3 regions of the Marinomonas dokdonensis genome follow, and region 2 is predicted to be linked to each of the others. Evidence: predicted binding sites of a transcription regulator. Region 2 holds the regulator's gene; each other region holds the start of a gene.

Region 1 (3,238 bases), on a different contig from region 2:
TTCTTATTAGACATGATGTCGGTTGTGCTTATTGTCATTCCTGTGGCTATACCAATTGTGCGTTTGCTAGGGTTTGATGACATCTGGTTCTGTGTTGCCTTCTTAGTGGTACTGCAAACTAGCTACTTAACACCACCTTTAGCACCATCGATTTTCTACCTAAGAGCAATTTCGCCCGCCAGTATTACGTTAAAACACATGTACGCTGGGGTGATCCCCTTCATCATCATTCAATTGATTGTTTTGTTCGTCATTTTGATCTTTCCAGAAACGGCTCTATGGTTACCAAGAGTCCTTGGTGGACCAAGCTGGTAGACCCTAAACACAACTCAGCAGAAGCCATTCTGTTGAGTTGTGTAATCGATAACAATTCCTATTGACTTAACCTAAAAAATATAAGAATGTGTAAAGATTGACAAAATTTTTAGGTTCGAAATGCATGTAAAAAGTGTTGTATTAGCTAATGAAAGTGATCAACATAATCACAACCACCACCAATTAATTATCGCCGAAAGAGGACATGCCTTATTCGAAATTGATGGTAAAGGGGGTGTGGTTGACAATCTTCATGGCTGTATTGCCCCTGCCAGTGAAACACACTATTTCGAAGGAATTGGTGAAAATAGTCACATAGTAATTGATATACCGAGCCTACCGATTCACAGCCGACTAGAAACACTTTTTGAACGCCCCCATTATTTCTCTGCTGACGATAGTTTGAAGATGTTGATCTCCTATCTATCAAGGGAGTCCAATACTTTTGAGTTATTTCCAGAAGCCGGTCAAGGCTGCACGCTCAGCTTAGTAGCGTCTCTGCATTCACGAATTTTAGGGGATACTCGCCAATATAAGGATCGTAAAAAGCTCGATGTGGACTCTATTTCACGCTTTATCGACGAGCATATTGATCAGAAACTTTCCATTGCCCAGCTTGCTGAAATGTACCATGTCAGCCCAGGGCATTTTAGTGAACTGTTCACTAAAGCAGCATCTGTTACACCCTACCAGTTCATTTTAAGAAAACGCCTAGAAAAAGCTTACGACTTGATTCTCACCACAAACAAGCCTTTATCCATTGTGGCGGAAGAAGCAGGATTCAGTAACCAAAGCGCCATGACCAACCTATTCCAGCGCCATTATGGGCACACTCCGAGACACCTTCGTAGTTACTAGGCCTCTACACAACGCTGATGAATGCCGTTGTCACCAAACAGTCTCCCTCCCCTCCAACTTATCTATTTTAAAATATATATATTAATTCGCATGTTTTAACATGAATGTCACAAAGCCCCAGTAGTGTTTGATTATCATTAACTCTGGAGCAACACCATGAAAGCGATATACCCAGCACTACTTGTCTCGTTATGTTCTGTGAGCGCTGCTCATGCTGCATTCACACTAGATAGCCGCTACGTTGATCAAGATAAAGATTTGATTGCCGACATCCCAACAGACAAGTCTAAATTAATCGACCCAAGCACGCTTATCTTTGCTTACACACCTGTTGAAGATCCTGCTGTGTATGCAGATGTTTGGTCCGAGTTCCTTGAACACATGGAAGGCGTTACTGGTAAAAAAGTACGTTTCTTCCCTGTTCAATCTAACGCTGCGCAAATTGAAGCTATGCGTGCAGGCCGTCTTCACATTGCTGGCTTTAACACAGGCTCTAACCCATTAGCAGTTGCTTGTGCAGGTTATCGTCCATTTACTATGATGGCAGCAGCAGACGGATCATTCGGTTACGAGATGGAAATCATCACTTACCCGAACTCTGGCATCAACTCTCCACAAGACATTAAAGGCAGCAAAATGGCCTTTACGTCACAAACGTCTAACTCTGGTTTCAAAGCCCCTTCTGCGATTTTGAAAGCTGATTTTGATTTGATCCCTGAGCGTGACTTCGAGCCATTGTTCTCTGGTAAGCATGACAACTCTATTCTAGGTGTCGCCAATAAAGACTACCCAGCAGCGGCCGTTGCCAACTCTGTTTTGAACCGTATGATCGACCGTGACGTTGTGAAAGCTTCACAAATTCACTCCATCTATAAATCTCAAACCTTCCCAACTACCAGCTATGGTGTGGCACATAACCTAACACCTGAGCTACAAGCGAAAATTAAAGAAGCCTTTTTCTCTTACCAATGGGCGGGCACTAAGCTTCAGGAAGAATTCGCTAAAGAAGGCCAATTCTTGCCAATTACCTTTAAAGAACATTGGAGTGTGATTCGTAAGATTGATGAAGCCAATGGCGTATCATACAACTGCCGATAGGATCATCTTGTGCTTACTATTCAACATCTAAAGAAGCGATATAAAACAGGTCCTTGGGTTTTAAAGGATATTAGCTTCGAGGTTCCAGATGGTGAAATTGTTGGACTTATCGGCCCCAGTGGGGCCGGTAAATCCACATTAATCCGTTGTGTAAACCGCCTTATTGATCCGAGCGAAGGCCAAATCACCTTGGACGACGTCCAATTGAGCCATCTATCGGCCAGCAAAATCCGCGAACAGCGTCGTCATATCGGTATGATCTTCCAAGAATATGCCTTAGTAGAACGCCTTAGTGTGATGGAAAATGTCCTGTCTGGACGACTAGGTTACTTGCCTTTCTGGCGCACGTTTTTGCGTAAATACCCAGAGCAAGACATCAACAATGCCTTTGAATATCTAGACCGTGTGGGCTTAATTGACCATGCAAATAAACGTGCTGATGAATTATCAGGCGGACAACGCCAGCGTGTTGGTATTGCCAGAGCCCTAGCGCAAGATCCACATTTACTCTTGGTAGATGAACCGACGGCCAGTTTGGACCCGAAGAACTCTCGACAAATCATGCGCCTTATTCGGTCTATTTGTCGCGAAAAGTCCCTATCTGCCATTATCAACATACATGATGTTCCTCTAGCAATGCAGTTTGTCGACCGTATTATTGGTTTGCAAGGTGGCGCTATCGTCTTTGATGATAAGCCAGAAAATCTCACCGAAGACGTACTTACACGTATTTACGGTGATGAAGACTGGACGACAGTAAAACAGGACGAAGAAGAACTGGAAGACAGTGAGGAGATTACCTAATGCGCACTTGGCAAAAGCCTCATTACCTTGTGCCGAATAAGCGTGTTCGCATCGCGCTTTGGGTATTTTTTGCCCTCTACTTAATCGTTGGCATCGGCAGCATAGAAGTAAATTGGCTGCGAGTTTATGAAGGTTTAGAACGTGGCGGACGCTTCATTGAAGG
Region 2 (3,238 bases):
GGCGCTCCATGGAGCGCCCTTATTGTTTAATCAGAGCTCTTAAGCGCTTCTGTATCGCTTTCAAGAGCAAAGGCGTCTGTTCGGATGCGGCTGGCGGGGAAATGGCAGGAGAAGGTGCTGCCGAAGCCTGGCTGGCTACGAATTTGTAGCTTGGCATCGTGGTGTAAAATAACGTGCTTTACAATGGCTAAGCCCAAGCCTGTGCCGCCAGTTTTGGAGCCTCGGCCTTTATCCACACGGAAAAAGCGTTCCGTAAGGCGAGGGATATAACGCGGCTCAATACCCAAACCGGTATCCTGTACCGAAAAGACACCACTAAATTCGTTTGCTTCCCACATTACGGTAATTTCACCACCGTCTGGTGAGTATTTAATTGCATTTACGACCAAGTTCGAGAAGGCACTGTATAGCTCTTTAAAGGAGCCATACAAGCGCGCATCTTCAGGAATATCAAAAGTGAGTTGATGTTGGTCGGTGAGAATCGGCGAAGCCATTTTCTGGATGGCCTGAATCAAATCACTTACTTTAAGCCATTGGTCTACTTCGCGTTTATCATTGCTTTCTAGACGCGAGAGCAGCAGTAGATCTTCTATCAGGTGTTCCATGCGTTCAGATTGATCAGACATATTCACTATGCCTTTTTGCATACTGGCAGGCAAACTGTCTTTAAACATGGAAAGGGTTTCAAGATAGCCTTTAATCACCGTGAGGGGCGTTTTTAACTCGTGAGAAGCGTTGGCCACAAAGTCTTTACGCATTTGTTCTAACAGGTGCAGGCGAGTCACATCACGGATAAAAATCAGGTGATCATTTTTATCATAAAGGGTGGTTTGTATTTCTAAATAAACACCGCTTTTTGCTGGCGATTTAATTACCAGAGGTTCGCCAAAACGCTTTTGGCTAAAGTAACGGAAGAAATCTGGGTTACGTACTATGTTGGTGATGGCTTGGCCGCGATCGACAGGACGCATCAGGCCTAGAAAGTGTGCCGCGGAATTGTTCCACCATTCCAAGTTGCCTTGGTTGTCCGCCATAATAACGCCTTCTTTTAAGGCGGCGGTAGAGCTTTCAATTCGAGTTAAGGCTTGGCGCATACGGCGTTTCGATTTACGTTGCTTTTTCTGCAAGCGATAAACCGAATCAAATACTTCACCCCAGATACCGCTGGTTTCTGGTGGGGCTTTGCGACCAGAGTGGCGCAGCCAATGGTGGAAGGTATAAAGCTGATAAAACTGCCAATATAGGGTGCCGAGAACATACAGCAAAACCACCGCCAACAAATGACCTAAAACTAGGCCAATAGTAATACAGGCGGCGAGGCCAATGAGCCAACGCAGTATGGTGTTACGCCAGATGGTTTTCATGCCGTCCTTTTAGCTGAAAAACGATAACCTGTGCCGCGTACGGTTTGGATCAGGGTGTCATGGGTGTTGCCAATGGCTTTACGTAAACGACGAATATGAACATCGACGGTGCGCTCTTCGACGTAAACATTGCCACCCCACACTTGATCAAGCAGCTGTGCGCGAGAATAAGCTCGTTCTTGGTGAGTCATTAAAAATTTGAGTAAGCGGTACTCGGTTGGCCCCATTTCTAATGGACGGCTACCAATGGTAACGCGCTGACTGATTGGGTCGAGTACTAAACCTTCTACTTCGATCGGCTCATCGACGCCTTGAGGTGTCGCACGGCGCAATACCGCTTTTAAGCGTGCCACCAGTTCACGGGGCGAGAAAGGTTTGGTGATGTAATCGTCCGCACCAACTTCTAATCCTTGAATCTTATTATCTTCTTCGCTTTTTGCGGTCAGCATAATAACGGGGATTTCCGCCGTGGTTGTGTCTTTTTTCAGGCGTCGAGTTAGCTCTATGCCACTGCCGCCAGGCATCATCCAATCGACAAGAATTAGGTCAGGTCGATGGTCAACAATAATTTCATGGGCTTGTTGGCTGTTTTCTGCTTCCAAATACTCGTAGCCGGCCATCTCTAGGGCAACGGCAATCATTTCACGTATGGAAGACTCATCATCAATTATTAATACTTTTTTACCGGTCACAGGATCTATCCTCATCTCAGGAACGGTTTATTAAAACGACCAAATGTGACAATTAGGTTAAAATGTCACATCGTTGCCATATATTCAACAAAATAGCTGCCGATAATGCCTAGGAATAGAGTGTAGCCAACGCGGTTATTGTCTAGGAAGGATTTAAAGCAGGCTTGGCGATCGCGGGTTTTGGATTGCTGAAACTGCTGATAGAAAAGCCAGAGGCAGACCAATAGCGCGACAAAATAAGGCCAATGTTGGGCAGACAAGATACCCACCCAAAACATCAGTGACAGCATCAGGCCTTGCAAACACACAATGACCAATAAATCGTATTGGGCGAAGAGAATGGCGGTTGATTTGATGCCAATTTTTAAATCGTCAGGCCGGTCTGTGATGGCATAGTAGGTGTCGTAAGCTATGGTCCAGAAGCAATTTGCCACAAATAGCATCCACAGTTGTGGGTCCGCAAGATTACCGCCTTGGGCGCTGTAAGCCATTGGAATGGCCCATGAAAATGCCAGCCCTAAGAAGAGTTGCGGTAAATGGGTATAGCGTTTCATGAAAGGGTAAAGTGCGGCTAAGCCTAGACCAACCACAGACAATAAGATGGTTTGTAAATCGGTAAAGAGCACCAATACAAAGCTGAGTAAAGCAAGGCCTGCGAATAAGGCTAAGGCTTCTTTCTCGCTCACCCGGCCCGAGGGCAAAGGACGATTCTTGGTGCGGTCAACATGACCATCGACTTTGCGATCTGCATAATCATTTATTACGCAACCAGCAGAGCGCATGCTAAAAACACCCAATATAAAAATCACGATTAAGGATAAATCGGGGAGGCCGTCTGCAGCGAGCCATAATGCCCATAATGTTGGCCACATCAGTAAAAATGAACCAATGGGACGGTTAAAGCGAGTCAATTCTGCGTAGGCGATGATCTTATTCATAAGTTTTAAATGGCTGCGCTAGATGAGTGATGGTGTCGAAAAATACTTCGTTAACCAGTATACCTTGACCATGCTGCAGAAAAACAGATCGACGTGCCCATAAGGCTTTGTTTTGATTAGGAAATAGATTCTTTGGAAGCTTTGCCACTTCAATTGGGCTGCGTTTTAGAGCCCTATGTTGGAATAAATAGCCGCCGAGCGGTTTGGTCTTTAGATGCTTTACCTGTCGCCAGCGGCCTTTGAG
Region 3 (3,238 bases), on a different contig from region 2:
CAAACTGCTTGAGTCAGTTTCAAGAGTAAAGACAGACTTGTATGGTTCGTTAGGGGCGACAGGTAAAGGTCATGGCACGGGTAAAGCTGTGTTGATGGGACTTGAAGGGGAATACCCAGACAAAATTGACCCGAATACGGTGGAGGATAGAGTCGTTCAGATTACAGACAATTCTCGTATCCATTTGCTACAGGAGCATGCCATCACTTTTGATAGCCAAGCAGATTTGATTTATCACCGTATTGACCGATTAGATTTTCATGCAAATGGCATGACCTTTATTGCCTATGATGCTCATGGGCAGGAAGTAAAAAAAGCAACTTTCTATTCAGTCGGTGGCGGCTTTATTCTCCAAGAAAATGCTCAGGGTGAGATCGAATTAGTAGAAGATAATAGAGTTCTACCTTATGACTTTCATAATGCCGATACATTAATAGGCCTGTGTCATGAGCATGACATGACGATTGCCGAAATCATGCTAGAAAATGAAAAGTGCTGGCGATCAGAGCAAGACATTAAAGATGGCATTCTCGCTATTTGGTCGGTGATGAAAGAGTGTGTCAAAAATGGCATAGCTCGCGAAGGCATCCTTCCTGGTGGTCTAAAGGTAAAGCGTCGTGCTCCTAGCCTATATCGTGATTTAACAAAGAAAACTCGCATGGATATGATTACCCCTTCGTTGGGTGCTATGGACTGGGTGAATTTATACGCATTGGCCGTTAACGAAGAAAATGCTGCAGGAGGTCGAGTAGTGACTGCCCCCACAAATGGAGCGGCTGGCATTATTCCTTCTGTGTTGCACTATTATTGGGATTTTTGTCCGCGCTCGGATGAACAAGGGATCATTGATTTCTTTCTAACTGCATCTGCGATTGGCTTATTGTTTAAAGAGAATGCCTCCATTTCGGGAGCAGAAGTAGGCTGCCAAGGAGAAGTGGGCTCCGCCTGTGCGATGGCTGCGGCAGGTCTTGCAGCTGCTACAGGAGGCACACCGGAACAAATTGAAAACGCTGCAGAAATTGGTATGGAACATAATTTGGGGCTGACCTGCGACCCGATTGGTGGGCTGGTTCAAGTACCTTGTATTGAACGTAATGCCATGGCGGCCATGAAAGCTATTAACTCAGCTTCAATGGCGATTCGTGGAGATGGCAGTCACTATGTCTCCTTGGATAAAGTCATTAGAACCATGCGTGATACAGGACGAGATATGAATGATAAATACAAGGAAACCTCAAGAGGTGGTTTGGCTGTAAACGTGATCGAATGTTAATAATTGTATCGCTGAAATATGTCTTCTTGGTTGCTTAATAAAGTATTCAAGTATCTGATATTAAACTAGTTTTTATAAAATCAAAATGAGCCCAATAGAGCGCTTCATTTACTAGGGCACCTGATCTTTGAATAAAAAGTCAGGTGCCTTTTTTGTGCCTTAAAACTAGGGGTATATATCTTATTTATCCCAGTGTAGAATGGCGCCCGAAATATATCTTACAGAATTATGACAAAGTAGATGTATGGTCAAATTATCTCGGGTGTTAGGACGTACACTTTGTTAGTGACTTGCGGATTCGTCATTAAGAGTTTGGCATTAATTTAATTAAGTAGAAGAGCCGGTATGGATCAACAAAAGAACCCTAATCAAAATTCGACCCTATTAGGGGGTAACGAATTTATTCGTGTATTAATCGCGCTAGCATTTGTCCTAGTGTCTGGTTTTTATGCTTCCACCATTGGCATTAGTGTGTCTAATGTCTCTATTTTAGCTGTGGCTTCGGCAATTGGTGCTTATATGGCGCTGAACATTGGTGCGAATGACGTGGCGAATAACGTAGGTCCTGCCGTTGGCGCTAAAGCTTTGTCCATGACAGGTGCAATCTTAATTGCTGCAGTCTTTGAGGCGGCCGGTGCTATTATTGCGGGTGGTCATGTGGTTGGTACTATTAAGAAAGGTATCATTAACCCAAATGCAATCGCTGAAGCTGAAACCTTTATTTGGGTGATGATGGCGGCACTGTTAGCGGGCGCGATCTGGCTAAATCTAGCAACTTATTTAGGTGCGCCGGTATCAACCACACACTCAATTGTGGGTGGCGTGTTAGGCGCCGGTATTGCGGCAGGCGGATGGGATATTGCCAACTGGAATCAGATGATTGCCATTGCTGCCAGCTGGGTCATTTCGCCCGTATTAGGTGGTCTAATTGCTGCAGGTTTCTTGATCTACATTAAGCGTAATGTCACCTACAAAGGCGACATGCTGGAAGCCGCTAAGAAAACGGTACCTCTGTTGGTGAGTCTGATGGTTTGGGCTTTCTCTACTTACTTAATTCTCAAAGGTTTGAAAAAGCTTTGGTCCCTAGACATAGTGTCAGCAGGGCTGATTGGTTTTGCCATCGCTTTAACAACGTATTTTGTTGTACGTCCTATTGTTGAAAAAGCGGCGGCATCTTTGTCCAACACCAAAGATGATGTGAACAACTTGTTCACCATTCCATTAATTGTGTCTGCAGCCTTGTTGAGTTTTGCTCATGGTGCCAACGATGTGGCCAATGCTATCGGGCCTCTAGCGGCGATCACCGATGCACTGACAACAGGAGCGGTATCGAGCAAGGCTGCGATTCCTCTATGGGTTATGTTGGTTGGCGCTATCGGTATTGCGATTGGCTTGGCGCTGTTTGGGCCGAAACTGATTCGTACCGTGGGCAGTGAAATTACCGAGTTGGATAAAACACGCGCTTACTGTGTGGCAATGGCCGCGGCGATTACGGTAATCATCGCCTCTCAATTGGGCTTACCGGTAAGTTCCACGCATATTGCTGTGGGTGGTGTATTTGGTGTGGGCTTCCTGCGTGAATACCTAAAAGTTTCCTACGATAAAAAATTGGCGGCGATCATTTCTCACTCTGAGGATGCGGGCCACGATGGACAGCAAACACAAGCTTTTGTGGAACGTTTTAAGCAGGCGGATGTAGAAGAGAAGCGTGCGATTCTTCGTGAGCTAAAGCAAGAGCAAGCTTCTTCACCTATTAGCTCGCGCGAGCGCAAAGGCCTGAAGAAAGCCACTAAGAAAGAGCTAGTGAAGCGTTCTGCTTTATTACGAATTGCGGCCGCTTGGGTTATTACTGTCCCAGCGTCAGGTATTTTATCGGCAGCAATCTTCTATATGTTGTTGGGTTACTCATTATCATAAGTATCCTATAGACTCCCAAAGGGCCAGCTTAGCTGGCCTTTTTTATAT

What was found. Region 2 encodes PhoB, which activates phosphate uptake and scavenging genes when phosphate is short. Its sites were predicted from a motif close to TGTCATANNNNTGTCANA; they were not measured.
Region 1: the regulator PhoB is predicted to act here: its motif matches at 1,268-1,285, upstream of phnD (phosphate/phosphite/phosphonate ABC transporter substrate-binding protein).
Region 3: the regulator PhoB is predicted to act here: its motif matches at 1,490-1,507, upstream of ACUM5Y_RS01880 (inorganic phosphate transporter).

Annotation. Positions count from the first base shown of each region.
Region 1 is NZ_JBRAND010000002.1:423,058-426,295, reverse strand. It holds gene ACUM5Y_RS06460 (TRAP transporter large permease) at 1-315, shown strand, start outside; gene ACUM5Y_RS06455 (helix-turn-helix domain-containing protein) at 436-1,173, shown strand; gene phnD (phosphate/phosphite/phosphonate ABC transporter substrate-binding protein) at 1,330-2,271, shown strand; gene phnC (phosphonate ABC transporter ATP-binding protein) at 2,281-3,075, shown strand; gene phnE (phosphonate ABC transporter, permease protein PhnE) at 3,075-3,238, shown strand, end outside.
Region 2 is NZ_JBRAND010000003.1:102,817-106,054, reverse strand. It holds gene phoR (phosphate regulon sensor histidine kinase PhoR) at 27-1,364, opposite strand; gene phoB (phosphate regulon transcriptional regulator PhoB) at 1,361-2,056, opposite strand; gene ubiA (4-hydroxybenzoate octaprenyltransferase) at 2,122-2,994, opposite strand; gene ACUM5Y_RS08240 (chorismate--pyruvate lyase family protein) at 2,987-3,238, opposite strand, start outside.
Region 3 is NZ_JBRAND010000001.1:402,147-405,384, reverse strand. It holds gene ACUM5Y_RS01885 (L-serine ammonia-lyase) at 1-1,273, shown strand, start outside; gene ACUM5Y_RS01880 (inorganic phosphate transporter) at 1,619-3,190, shown strand.